Acidaminococcus fermentans DSM 20731: one gene and its partner. The protein of the gene in region 1 interacts with the protein of each later gene in a pairwise test. Links are inferred from orthologs where the notes say so. Each region holds a gene or a part of one and is shown in the gene's direction. Other genes may lie near its edges. The genes, in order: recA and dprA.

The links.
Region 2: the proteins of recA (region 1) and dprA interact in binary tests that used the Bacillus subtilis proteins (3 or more experiments, as listed by UniProt). The link is inferred for Acidaminococcus fermentans DSM 20731 from one-to-one orthologs.

The regions. Positions count from the first base shown.
Region 1 is NC_013740.1:420,300-423,081, forward strand. It holds recA (recombinase RecA), read left to right. Parts: upstream 1-738; coding sequence 739-1,827; downstream 1,828-2,782. Other genes in the region: hslO (Hsp33 family molecular chaperone HslO), read left to right, coding at 1-679; ACFER_RS01900 (regulatory protein RecX), read left to right, coding at 1,817-2,314; rny (ribonuclease Y), read left to right, coding at 2,555-2,782. UniProt on the Bacillus subtilis protein: Multifunctional protein involved in homologous recombination, DNA repair and competence.
Region 2 is NC_013740.1:1,376,162-1,387,406, reverse strand. The notes cover bases 4,077-6,867. They hold dprA (DNA-processing protein DprA), read left to right. Parts: upstream 4,077-4,811; coding sequence 4,812-5,924; downstream 5,925-6,867. Other genes in these bases: topA (type I DNA topoisomerase), read left to right, coding at 5,937-6,867; hydF ([FeFe] hydrogenase H-cluster maturation GTPase HydF), read right to left, coding at 4,077-4,582. Outside these bases: ACFER_RS06410 (hypothetical protein), read left to right, coding at 1-48; ACFER_RS06405 (hypothetical protein), read left to right, coding at 124-714; ACFER_RS06400 (FKBP-type peptidyl-prolyl cis-trans isomerase), read left to right, coding at 1,013-1,441; ACFER_RS06395 (hypothetical protein), read left to right, coding at 1,443-1,943; ACFER_RS06390 (cation diffusion facilitator family transporter), read left to right, coding at 2,099-3,232; more of hydF, read right to left, coding at 3,365-4,076; more of topA, read left to right, coding at 6,868-8,012; methylenetetrahydrofolate--tRNA-(uracil(54)-C(5))-methyltransferase (FADH(2)-oxidizing) TrmFO, read left to right, coding at 8,204-9,520; tyrosine recombinase XerC, read left to right, coding at 9,583-10,518; GTP-sensing pleiotropic transcriptional regulator CodY, read left to right, coding at 10,531-11,245. UniProt on the Bacillus subtilis protein: Protein that helps load RecA onto ssDNA during transformation. Binds cooperatively to circular ssDNA, is able to bridge different segments of DNA. Favors the loading of RecA onto SsbA- or SsbB-coated ssDNA and formation of RecA-DNA filaments.

The DNA.
Region 1 (2,782 bases):
GACGGTCCGGTTCAAGGGGGATGGCCCCCTGGGCCAGGTGATGGCCGATGCCCGGGATTATCAGGTCCGGGGCTTTGTGATGCATCCGGAAGTGATGCTGCCGCCGAAAAACGGCAAGCTGGACGTGGGCGGCGGCGTGGGCCACTATGGGGTGGTCACCGTGACCCGGTGCCCTCTCCAGGGAGAACCTTTCACCGGGGTTTCCACCCTGAAAAGCGGGGAAATCGCAGCGGATCTCACCCGGTACCTGGCGGTGTCCGAACAGACTCCCTCCAGTGTGGCCCTGGGCGTGCTCATTGAAAAAGACGGGTCCGTGGCTGTTTCCGGCGGGTACTTCGTCCAGCTGCTGCCGGATGCTTCGGAAGAAACCATCAAGACCCTGGAAGACAATATCCTGACCCTTCCCTATGTGACGGAGCTGCTCCAGACCGGTCTGGATGCGGAAGGGATGATCCGGAAGGTGGCCAAGGGGCTGCCGGTGGAAATCCTGGAATCCCATCCTGTTTCCTTCCACTGCGGCTGCAGCCGGGAAAAGGTGGCCGGGATGCTCTGCGGTCTGCCTCAGAAAGACTTTGAAGAGATCCTCCAGGATCCCCAGACCGAAGTCCACTGCCAGTACTGCAACAAATCCTACGTATTCACCCAGCAGGAACTGAAAGATCTCCCCAGAAAAGCTTGACTTTACGAACAAACGTTTATATACTAGATAGAGCAACTGTGGTACAAGGAGATGACAACATGAGTTTGGATGCGGAGAAAAATAAAGCGCTGGATGCGGCCCTGAAACAGATCGAAAAGGATTTCGGCAAGGGATCTATCATGAAGCTGGGAGCCGCCAGCGCCAAAATGAATATTGAAACCATTCCCACCGGGGCCCTGTCCCTGGATATTGCACTGGGGGTCGGGGGGATTCCCCGGGGCCGGATCATTGAGATCTACGGACCGGAATCTTCCGGGAAGACCACCGTGGCCCTGCACATGATCGCCGAAGCCCAGAAACGGGGCGGCTATGCGGCTTTCATCGATGCGGAACACGCCCTGGATCCGGAATATGCCCGGCACCTGGGAGTGGACATCGACAACCTGCTGATTTCCCAGCCGGATACTGGGGAACAGGCTCTGGAAATCTGTGACGCCCTGGTGCGCAGCGGTGCCATCGACATCATCGTCATCGACTCGGTGGCGGCCCTGGTGCCCAAAGCGGAAATCGAAGGGGATATGGGGGATTCCCATGTGGGCCTCCAGGCCCGGCTCATGAGCCAGGCCCTGCGGAAACTCACCGGGGTCATTGCCAAATCCCGGACGGCGACGGTGTTCATCAACCAGATCCGTGAAAAAGTAGGGGTCATGTTCGGAAATCCGGAAGTGACCACCGGGGGCCGTGCCCTGAAGTTCTACTCCACCATCCGGATGGATGTGCGCCGGGTGGAAAGCCTGAAGAGCGGCAACGACATCATCGGGAACCACACCCGGGTGAAAGTGGTGAAGAACAAGGTGGCGCCTCCCTTCAAACAGGCGGAATTCGACATTATGTACGGGGAAGGGATTTCCCACGAAGGCTGTCTGGTGGATCTGGGGGTCCAGTACAACATCCTGAACAAGAGTGGTGCCTGGTATTCCTACGGAGACCAGCGGATCGGTCAGGGACGGGAAAATACCAAGACCTTCCTGAAGGAACATCCGGATATGGCCGCAGAAGTGGAAGCCCGGATCCGGGCGGCTGCCGGCCTGCCGGCGGACGGAAAACCGGTGCCGGTCCAGGAAACGGCCCAGGAACCGGACGGACTGGTGATGACTCCGGAAACGGATGGAGACCATGTGGAGTAAATCCAAAAAATCCCTGACCACCCATGCGGAAGCCTACAATTACTGCCTGGACAAACTGGCCCTCCGGGACCACAGCACCCGGGAACTGCGGCAGAAGCTGGGGGAACGGGGCTGCCCGGAAGAACTCCAGGACCAGGTGATCCAGAAGCTGGCGGACCATCATTTTGTGGATGATTTTCGCTGTGCCCATTCGGTGCTGGACGCCTGGCGCCGGAAAAAGTTTTACGGGAAGCAGTACCTGCGGCTGATGCTTACCCGGCGGTGCCTGTCCGGGGAAGAGGCCCGGGACGCGCTGGGAGACGTGACGGAAGAGGAAGAAACCCAACGGGCCCTGGCCCTGGCGGAAGCCCAGGGGGAAAAAATCCGGCGGAAATATCCGGAAGATCACCGGAAAGCCAAGGCCGCTCTGGCAAGGATGTTGGCCAGCCGGGGCTTCGGCAGCGGCGCCATAGCCAGCGCACTGGAAGATTTTTCAAAGGATTTATAGGAACCCGCAGCCCGGGTTCCCTCCACTGGCTAGAGACTGGGGACTAGTGACTAGAGACTAAAAAGGGGCTGTTGCCCAGGCAACAGCCCCTTTTTATTGACACCTCTGTGAAAATACTATAAAATATTTCTGTCCAATCGTGTTCATTGGGTGTTAAGGCGACCTCGGGTTGCCTTATTTATTGTATGAGTAGGGTTTGATGAAAAATACGCAAAAGAGGAGGTGCTCATCATAGATCCCATGAGTGTAGTTATTGCTGTAGTCCTTTGTTTATTAGGCGTTGGAGGCGGATATCTGGCTCGTAAAAACGTAGCAGAAGGCAAAATCGGTTCCGCAGAAGAGACTGCCAAACAGATCCTGGAAGAAGCAAAAAAAGCAGGCGATGCCAAAAAGAAGGAAGCGCTGCTGGAAGCCAAGGAAGAAATCCACCGTCTCCGGTCCGAAATGGAACGGGAAAACAAGGAAAGA
Region 2 (11,245 bases), 960 kb from region 1 along the record:
TACATCAGGATTACGGCTTATGACAAGAGATTCCCGAATTCCCGGTGATGCGGCAGCATCTGGCATCCAAAACGACCAACGATGAACGACCAACGACTCACGATGAACCAGAAGGAGGTGTCCATGATGTATTTTGCGAACCGACGGATCCGCCGGGGGCTGGTCCTGGGCTGCCTGCTGCTTTCTTTTGCAGCGGGGCAGCCGGCTCTGGCCCGGGATCCGGAAATCATGTCCAATCTGGGGGCCATTACCATCAGCTGTTCCATCTACCCAGGTCAGGCTGCGGTGGCCGGGGTGGCCACGGGGGATACCATGGGCCGGGTGGAGGAGGTGCTGGGGGCGCCCCAGTCTGTGAAATATGGAAGGGCTGCCAGGGAATACCATTACCCTTCCCGGACCCTGTTGTTTATCCAATATATGGCGGACACACCCTATGTGCTGACGGACATGAAAACGTCCAAATGGGGGGATGCCACCCCGGACGGGGTCCAGGTGGGCATGGGGGAAACGGTGCTGAACGATGTGTACGGTCAGGCGGATTCTGTATGGACCCGGCAGTATGATTCTCCCAAGATCCCGGCAGAGGAAAATGCCAAAAACCATGCCAGACTGGACGAAACCATCTACGAATACCACGCCAACAAAACCACCACCCTGGCCTTCAGGGTAACCCGGGGTGTCATCCGGGAAATCCACATCCATCAGGCGGAGTGAAGGAAATAAGAAGCCAGGCGGGCCGGAAGGGCCGGCAGATCCATTGCGGTGCCGTAAGGGCCGCTGACCGTTGACCGTTGACAGCTGACAAAGGCGCTGTGAAAAAATCATCCACAGCGCCTTTATTTCGCTTGCGTCAGCTGGCTTCCATCGGCTAGTGACTAGAGACTAGTGACTAGTGACGGGGTGTGAAAAAGCATTTTTTCACACCCCCTTTCCAGTTTACTTTCCTTCTTATGTACGGTACAATAAGGACTGTCTGACAGTTTCTGAATCTATCTACAGAATGGAGAAAAACATGAGCAACGAAAACAAGAAAGTCAAAGTCCATTATGAAGGGACCCTGAACGACGGGACCAAATTCGATTCTTCCTATGACCGGGGGGAACCGCTGGAATTCGTGGTGGGTGCCGGCATGATGATCAAGGGATTCGATGATGCGGTCCGGGATATGGCTGTGGGGGAAGTGAAGAACATCCACCTGATGCCGGAAGAAGCCTATGGGCAGCCCAATCCCCAGAACGTCCTGACGGTGAAAATCGCCGAGATGCCCGGTTCTGAAGCCCTGGAAGTGGGCCAGCGGGTGGCCCTGAGCACGCCCAACGGCCAGCAGATTCCGGTGCGGGTGACGGAAAAGACCGATTCCACCATCACCTTCGACGCCAACCACGAAATGGCCGGAAAAGAACTGAACTTCAAGATTGAACTGGTCGAGGTGGAAGGGTAACATGGACCCTTTGTATTTCCTTGAACACCAGTTCCTGCCGGCGGTGGTCTATCCCGGGCCAGACGGGAAACAGATCAGCCCCTTCCTTCTGGGGAACGGGTTCGGGCCCTTGTGTGCAGGGGTCCTGAAAGACCTGCCGGAAGCCGGGGAAGCGGATGGACCGTCTTTCCAGGAAGCGGATTTTTCCGCGGAAGGGCTGGAGATCCGCAATGAACACACTGGCCTGCCCCAGTGCTATGTGCTGCGGATGCATTTTCCTTTCAAGGAAGGCTGGAATTTCAATACCCTGTGTCCCCGGGCCTATCTGGTCCACGGGCTCCAGGGGGAAGATCCCCGGTATTACACCGTGGAATATGATGCCAGTGCCATGGGGTACTTCCTCTGCAGCTGGGACGGGGAAGGAAACCACACCAATTACGGCCCGGTGGAAGCCGGGGAAGACCCGGAACTGGCCATGATCCTGAAGCGGGAAAAGGGGCGGATGGAGGCCGGGGAGAAGTGAAGAGCTGGTAAGACGTCAGAGGTCAGCCTGCCCGCGATAAGCGGAACGGACCGTAAATTCGGGCGGGGCGCCGGGCCTGCGCCCCCTGCTTCTTTTGTCCATCCCCATCCATTTGTGCTATAATGGGTGCAATTCTGTATGAGGGGTTGGTTCTTATGGGAACTTCCATGACAAACGGCCGCAGGGAATCCATCATCCTGCGGACCAGTTTCATTGGCATCGGGGTCAATATACTGCTGGCGGGATTCAAGGCGGTGGTGGGTTTTTCCACCAATTCCATTGCCATCCTGATGGATGCGGTGAACAACCTGTCCGATGTATTGTCTTCCATTATTACGGTGGCCGGAGCCAAACTGGCGGACCGGAACCCGGATTTCGAACATCCCTTCGGCCATGGCCGGTATGAATATCTCAGCGCCCTGGTGATTTCCCTCATCATTTTCTATGCGGGCATCACGGCTCTGGTGGAAAGTGTGAAAAAGATTCTGGATCCGGAAATCCCGGAATACACCACTGTATCCCTGGTGCTGCTGGTGGTGGCGGTGATTGCCAAAATCATCCTGGGCCGGTATGTGAAGGCCCGGGGGAAGGAAGCGGATTCCGGGGCTCTGGTGGGGTCCGGGTCCGATGCCCTGTTCGATGCGGTGCTGTCTTTTTCCGTGCTGGTGGCGGCACTGGTGTATCTCCAGTGGGGAATCCCGCTGGAATCCTATGTAGGGGCTTTCATTGCCTGTTTCATCCTGCGCAGCGGCTATGGACTGCTGCGGGATACCCTGAATGAAATCCTGGGAGAACGGCCGGATCCCCAGCTGGTCCGGGAAATCAAGAACCTGCTGGTGGCGGAACCGGAGATCCGGGGAGCCTATGATCTGATGATCAACAACTACGGGCCCGGCCGGAACTATGCTTCCGTCCACATTGAACTGCCGGATGTGATGACGGTGGAACAGGTGGACCGGCTGACCCATCGGATCAACCGGAAGATCTTCCAGGCCACCGGGGTCCATCTGTCCGGAGTGACGGTGTATTCCTGCAACACCCGGGATCCGGAGGCGGCAGCCATCCGGGAGAAGGTGAGCGGTCTGGTGATGAAGCATACCTGGGCTCTCCAGGTCCATGGGTTCTATGTGGACCGGAAAGCCAAAACCATGCGGTTCGACGTGGTGGTCACCTTCGGCCGGGACCGGGATGCCATTGTCCGGGAACTGGAAAAAGAAGTGGGGGCCCTGTACCCGGGCTACCGGGTGTCCGTGGATGTGGACCGGGATATTTCGGCGCTGCAGGGATAAAAAGGGGGTGTGAAAAAATGCTTTTTCACACCCCGTCACCAGTCACTAGTCTCTAGTCACTAGCCGATGGAAGCCAGCTGACGCAAGCGAAATAAAGGCGCTGTGGATGATTTTTTCACAGCGCCTCTTTTTTTACTTCACCTTCTCCAACAGCTCCGGGAACGGGGCCAGGACTCTGGGCAGGATCCCGTTCATGCAGGCGATGGCGATGCCGTAATTGGTCATGGGCACGTTCTGTTTTTGGGCGGCGCCCTGGCGGTAGGCCACTTCCTGGGGATTCAGCATGCAGGCGCCGCAGTGGATTACCAGTTTAAAGGAAGAAAGGTCGTCCGGGAACCCCTTGCCGCTGCTGTAGTGGAAATCTGGCCGGGCTCCGGAATATTTCCGGATCCAGTTGGGCAGCTTCACAGTGCCGATATCGTTGCACTGCCGGTGATGGGTGCATCCTTCGGAAATCAGCACCGGGTCTCCGTCCTTCAGGTCCTTCAGCTTCAGGGCACCTTCCAGGAAGGGGGCCAGCTGACCCTTGTAGCGGGCGAACAGGATGGAGAAGCTGGTGAGCCGGATCTCCGGGGGCACCATCTGACTGACCGTATGGAAGGCCTGGCTGTCGGTGACCACCAGGCTGATTTTTTGGCCCAGAAGGCGGATCATGGCGGGCAGTTCCTGGGGCTGGACAACCAGGACGCTGCAGTGGCCGTCCAGGAGTTCCCGGATGGTCTGCTGCTGGGGCAGGATCAGCCGTCCCTTGGGGGCGCTTTCGTCACAGGGTACCACCAGCACCACCAGGGCATGGGGTTCCAACAGGTCCAGGAGCAGGGGCTTTTTCACTTCCTCTTTGCCCAGGGCCTGGGAGATCCGTTCTTTCAGTTCCCAGATCCGGGTGCCGGCCTGGGCGCTGACCAGCATGCTGTGGTCCTTCAGGTCTTCCGGCAGGGTGAAGCTGGGGACCAGGTCGCATTTGTTGAACACCACCAGGTAGGGGATCTTCCGGTCCCGGATTTCCTGGAGCAGCTTCCGGTCGAAATCGTTCATCCCCGTGGCGGCATCCACCACCAGCAGGGCGATATCCGTGCTCCGGAGCACCAGACGGGCTTTTTCGATCCGGGACTGGCCCAGATCCGTATCATCGTCCATCCCCGGGGTGTCGGTAAGGAGCACCGGCCCCAGGGGCAGGATCTCCATGGCTTTGGATACCGGATCGGTGGTGGTGCCTTTGTAATCGGATACAATGGCCAGGTCCTGGCCGGTAATGGCGTTGATCAGGGAAGATTTGCCGGCGTTCCGGCAGCCAAACAGGCCGATATGGGTACGCTCCCCGGAAGGGGTGGCGTTGAGAGATGCAGGCATACAGGGTCCCTCCTTGGGAAATGGGCTTTGCCGAACATTAGACAAAGTACAAAGAATGATTGTTTGCCCTTATCATACAATAAACGGGGGAAAGGTGCAAGGGCCGGGGGCATTGCCCAGAACCTGCATCGCCCCCCTCTTGATTTTTCAGACAGTTTCCATGTATACTTATTAGCGTTTGTAGGCGGAGGGGAAAACTACTATCATATGCAGCAAGGGATGTGAACGTATGGAAGAAGTCTATGGAGCTGCGTTGGCTGATCTCCTCAGCTATGAGGCGCCCCAGGGGGTGCCGGTGCTGCGGGAAGCCTTCGGCAGCCTGGAAAAGGCCTGGAAGGCGGGAATAAAGGATCTCCGGGCCGCCGGCCTTCTGACCCCGGCTCTGGAAAAAGTCTGGAGGGACTCCCGGAAACCGGCCCTGCCGGAAAAAATCTGGGACTGGTGCCAGGTCCATGGGGCCCGGATCATCAGCCGCTGGAGCCCGGATTATCCGCCCCTGGTGGACCAGCTGGGAGCCCCGCCTCCCGTCCTGTACGTGAAGGGAAGGCTGCCGGAGCAGCCGGCCTGCCTGGCCATTGTAGGGTCCCGGAAGGCTACGGATTACGGTCTTGCCGTGGCGGCCCGGTTCGCCCGGGCGGCGGCTCTGGAAAAGGTACCGGTGATCAGCGGCGGGGCCTACGGCATCGACGCGGCGGCCCACCGGGCGGCCCTGGAGGCGGGAGGCCTTACGGTGGCGGTCCTGGGCGGGGGCCTGGGAGAACTGTATCCCCGGCGCCACCTGCGGCTGTTCGACAAGATCTGTGAGCAGGGCGCCCTGGTGACGGAACAGTCCCCCTGGACGCCGCCCCTGCCCCAGAACTTTCCCCTGCGGAACCGGATCATCGTGGGCCTGTCCCGGTCGGTGCTGGTGGTGGAAGCCGCCATCCGCAGCGGGGCCATGAGCACCGCCCATGCCGCCGCGGACGAAAACCGTGACCTGTACGCGGTTCCCGGTCCCATCGATTCGGAAACCAGCCAGGGCACCCACTGGCTGCTGAAACAGGGGGCCAGGCTGGGGGACGATCCCCGGGAACTGCTGGACAGCCTTCTGGGACGGGAACCGGGCACCTGCACCGGGCCGGCCGAAGAAGAGGAACCGGACCTGTTCGGGGAAGTTTCCCCGGAAGAACAGGAACGGGCCGGAGCCCTGTACCGGTGGATCAAAAAACATCGGGCCCAGTCTCTGGAAGACCTGGCCGGTGCGTTTCCCTGGCCCCTGGCGGTGCTCAGCACCCTGCTCCTGGAACTGGAGCTGGGGGGCCGGATCCGGAGAAACAGCCGAAATCGTTATTCTGCACTTTAGGAGGAGAAAATCGTGACAAATAAACTGGTCATTGTGGAATCCCCTACGAAAGCCAAAACCATAGAAAAATTCCTGGGTAAAACCTTTACGGTCCGTGCCTCCATGGGGCATCTGCGGGACCTGCCCAAGAGTCAGTTCGGTGTTGACGTAGAGCATCATTTCACACCCAAATACATCAATATCCGGGGCAAGGGTCCCCTGATCAAAGAACTGAAGACCCTGGCCAAAAAAGCCGACAAGATCTATCTGGCAACGGACCCGGACCGGGAAGGGGAAGCCATCGCCTGGCACCTGAGCTATATCCTGGGAGTGGACCCGGCGGCAGCCTGCCGGATTTCCTTCCATGAAATCACCCAGACGGCCATCAAGGGGGCCCTGAAGGAACCCCAGGCCATCGATATGGACAAGGTGGATGCCCAGCAGACCCGGCGGATCCTGGACCGGATCGTAGGGTACCAGCTGAGCCCGCTCCTGTGGCGGAAAATCCGCAAGGGCCTCAGCGCCGGCCGTGTCCAGAGCGTGGCGGTGAAGATCATCTGCGACCGGCAGAAGCTGATCGATGACTTCGAACCGGAGGAATACTGGACCTCTTCCGTGGTGCTGGCTCCCGGGAAGACCCCCAAGATCACGGCGGACGTGGTGAAGCGGGACGGGAAGAAACTGGAGATCCACAACCGGGCGGAAGCGGACCAGGTGACGGAAGACCTGAAGAAGGCCAGCTACCAGGTGACGGACTGCGCCATCCGGGACCGGCTGCGGAAGCCGGCGCCGCCCTTTACCACCAGCAGCCTCCAGCAGGAAGCCAACAAAAAGATGAACTTTTCCACCAAAAAGGTCATGATGCTGGCCCAGCAGCTGTACGAAGGGGTGACCCTGGGCCGGAAGGGCTCCGTGGGGCTCATCACCTATATGCGTACGGACTCGGTGCACCTGGCGGATGCGGCGGTCAGCGAGATCCGGGGCTATGTGGACGCCAACTACGGCCCGGATTACCTGCCCAGGAAACCCAATGTGTACAGCAGCCGGAAGAATGCCCAGGAAGCCCACGAAGCCATCCGTCCCACCAGTGTGGCCCGGACTCCGGAAGCGGTGGCTCCCTATCTGGACCGGGACCAGCTGCGGCTGTACACCCTGATCTGGAAACGGACCGTGGCCAGCCAGATGGCCAGCAGCATCAGCACCCTGACCACCCTCACCATCGCCGGGGACAACTACGAACTCCGGGCCACGGGCTCTGTGGTGAAATTCGACGGGTTCCTGAAACTGGCGGACCGGAAGGATGAGGAAAAGGACAAGAAGGTACCGGCCCTGGAAAAAGGCACGGCGCTGAACCTGATCCGGGTGAACGAGGCGGTCCAGCACTTTACGGAACCCCCGGCCAACTTCACCGAAGCCACCCTGGTAAAGGAACTGGAAGAAAAGGGCATCGGCCGGCCCAGCACCTATTCTCCCATCATCCAGACCATCCTGGCCCGGGGCTATGTGGCCAAGGAAGGGAAGAAGCTGCTGCCTACGGAACTGGGGAAACTGACCATCGATATGCTGACCCAGTATTTCTCCCCCTTCATCGATGTGCCTTTCAGCGCCCATATGGAAAGCGAACTGGATGCCATCAGTGAACACCGGACCGACAAGGAGACGGTGCTCCAGGAATTCTACGGTCCTTTTGAAAAGGCCCTGAAGGTGGCGGACGAAAACATCCCGGTGGTGGAAAAACCGGTGATCGTCAGCGACGTGAAATGCGAGAAATGCGGCCGGTTCATGGTGGTGAAGGAGGGGCGCCACGGGAAATTCCTGGCCTGCCCCGGCTTCCCGGAATGCCGGAACACCAAGCCCATCCTGGTGAAGGTGGGGGTGAAGTGCCCCCAGTGCGGCGGGGAACTGATCGAACGGCACAGCAAGACGGGACGGCTGTTCTACGGCTGCGCCAACTATCCCACCTGCCGGTTCACCTCCTGGGACAAACCCACCAGCGAAAAATGCCCCCAGTGCGGCAGCATGATGGTGGAACACAAAGAGCGGAACGGGAAAACGGTGCTCCACTGCAGCAACGAGAAGTGTCCTAATGCCAGTTTGAGAAAAAAATAGGGTGTGTGAAAAAGTTTTTCACACACCGTCACTAGTCATCAGTCACTAGCCGAAGGAAGCCAGCTGACGCTGGCGGAACTTATGGCCTCCCGGAAGGCACATTCACAGAAATTCGCCTTGGCGGATTTCTTCCTTAGGCTGCGGACTAGTGACTAGAGACTAGAGACTGTATTATAGAAAGGTTTATACACATGACCATCCATATTATCGGAGCCGGGCTGGCCGGCTGTGAAGCCGCCTGGCAGCTGACCCGGCGGGGGATCCCGGTGATCTTCCACGAAATGCGCCCGGGAAAAAGCGATCCGGCCCACCATACGGCCCTTTTCAGCGAGCTGGTGTGCAGCAATTCCCTCCGGGCCAACAACATCGAAAATGCTGTAGGCCTCCTGAAAGAAGAGATGCGCCGGCTGGATTCCCTGATCCTTGCCGCCGCTGACGCCCATCAGGTGCCGGCCGGGGGCGCCCTGGCCGTGGACCGGGAAGGATTTGCCCAGGCAGTGACGGCCGCCATCCGGGAAAATCCCCTGGTGACCCTGGTGGAAGAGGAAGTCACCGATTACAGCCGGTTCGCCCCGGAAGACTACGTGATCACCGCTTCCGGACCGCTGACCAGCGGGGCTCTCTCGGAAGCCATCCAGCAGCTGGTGAAGAAGGATTACTTCCATTTCTTCGATGCGGCGGCTCCCATCGTCACGGTGGATTCCCTGGACCAGGAAAAGGTCTACAAGGCTTCCCGGTATGACAAGGGGGAGGCGGCCTACTACAACTGCCCCTTCACCAAAGAGGAGTACATCCGGTTCTGGCAGGAACTGTGCCGGGCGGAAACGGCTCCGGTGAAGGATTTCGAGCACAATGTGTTCGAAGCCTGCATGCCCATTGAGGAAATGGCCCTCCGGGGAGAGGACACCATGCGCTTCGGCCCCCTGAAACCGGTGGGGCTGCCGGATCCCCGGACCGGGGAGGACCCTTATGCGGTGGTCCAGCTGCGTCAGGACAACGGGGCGGGGACCCTGTACAACATTGTGGGCTTCCAGACCCATCTGAAATGGCCGGAACAGAAACGGGTGTTCCGGATGATCCCGGGTCTGGAAAATGCGGAATTCGTCCGCTACGGGGTTATGCACAAGAATTCCTATCTGAACAGCCCCCTGCTGCTGAATCCGGATTATTCCCTCCGGGAGCGGCCCCATTTCTATTTCGCCGGCCAGATGACCGGGGTGGAAGGGTATGTGGAAAGCGCTGCTTCCGGTCTGGCAGCGGGCATCTATGCGGCCCGGGCCATGGCCGGGAAGCCGCCGGTGCTCTTCCCCCGGGAAACCGCCATAGGGGCCCTGAGCCACTACATCAGCAACCCGGAAGTGAAGCATTTCCAGCCCATGAACATCAACTTCGGACTGATCGCTCCCTGGGACGGACCCAGAATCCGGGGCAAAAAAGAGAAAAATGCGGCCATAGCGGCCAGAAGTCTAAAATTTCTCGAAATTGTAAAAAATAACTTGCATGATTAGTCTGAATATGGTAGTATGAATTGTCGGGAATTCAATACAATTCGTACAATTTGAGGCGTGCCATGGAACAGACAAAAAGCCGCCTGCCGGATGGCTCCGGGGAAAAGTGGCCGGAGGATTTTGCCCTTTATCTGGAAGTGGAAAAGGACGATTCTCCCCTGACCATCGAGAACTATCTGGCGGATATCCGGCATTTCAAAGAGTTTATGGCCCAGCGGACCGAAGATTTCCGCTGGCCTCAGGTAACGGTCCTGGACATCCGTTCCTATCTTGCCCAGATGCATGACAGGGACCTGTCCCGGCGGACCATTGCCCGGCGGATTTCCTCCCTGCGGTCCTTCTACCGGTATCTCCGGCGGGAAGGCCGGGTGAAGACCAACCCCTTTACCCGGGTGAGGACCCCCAAACTGGAAAAGAAGCTGCCTGTGTTTTTGGAAGAATTCGAAATCAATCTCCTGCTGCGGATGCCGGACTGCACCACCGTCCTGGGCCGCCGGGACAGGGCCATCCTGGAATTCCTCTATTCCACAGGCTGCCGTGTTTCGGAACTGGTGGGACTTACGCTGACCCGGGTGGATCTGGGCAACCGGTATGCCATCCTGCTGGGGAAGGGACGGAAGGAACGGCTGGTGCCTCTGGGCCATCCCTGTGTGGCGGCCATGGAGGACTATCTCCGGCACAGCCGGGGGACGCTGATGGAAAAATACCAGGCGCCCCGTCACCAGACCGTCTTCGTGAACAGCCGGGGCCGGCCTCTCAGCGCCCGGAGCGTACGGAGAATCCTGGACAAATATGTGGAAATGACAGCCCTGCAGAAGCATGTGAGCCCCCACACCATCCGGCACACCTTTGCCACCCATCTGCTGGACCACGGAGCGGATCTGCGGGCGGTGCAGGAGCTGCTGGGCCATGTGAGCCTTTCCACCACGCAAATCTACACGCATGTGACGGCGGAGCGTCTTACCGCCGTTTATGAAAAACATCATCCAAGGGCCTAGGAGGGACCAATTATGTTGCCATTACTGGAAAAAACGAGAATGATCAACAAACTGCTCCAGAACACGGAAACCGTCAGCTACAAAAAGATGGCGGAAGTGCTCAAGGACGTGATCAAGGCAAACATCTACATCGTCTCCAGCGAGGGAGAGCTGCTGGGCTACTCCATCCTGGACGGCTTTGAATGTGAGCTGATGATCAAAAAGGTGCTGGACGTGGGCAAATTCCCCGCCGACTATGTAAAATGGCTGGAAGGGATCCGGGAGACTTCTTCCAACTACCGTCTGGTGAAGAACATGTGCGCTTTCAGCGAAGGGACCAAATGCCTGTTTGAAAGCAAATACACCACGGTGGTGCCCATTTTCGGCAACGGTGTCCGTCTGGGTACCCTGATCCTGGGCAAATTCAAGAAGGAATTCGTGGACAGCGACCTGCTGCTCAGCGAATATGCCGCCACTGTCATCGGTATGCAGCTGCTCCATGACAAGGCCATGCACATCGAAGAAGCCAGCCGGAAGAAGGCCATGGTCCAGATCGCCTTCTCCAACCTGAGCTACAGCGAACTGGAAGCCATCTCCGAAATCCTCAAGGCGCTGCCCGGGGACGAAGGACTGCTGGTGGCCAGCAAGATCGCCGACCAGGCCGGCATCACCCGGAGCGTCATCGTCAACGCCCTGCGGAAATTCGAAAGTGCCGGGGTACTGGAAACCGAATCCCTGGGGATGAAGG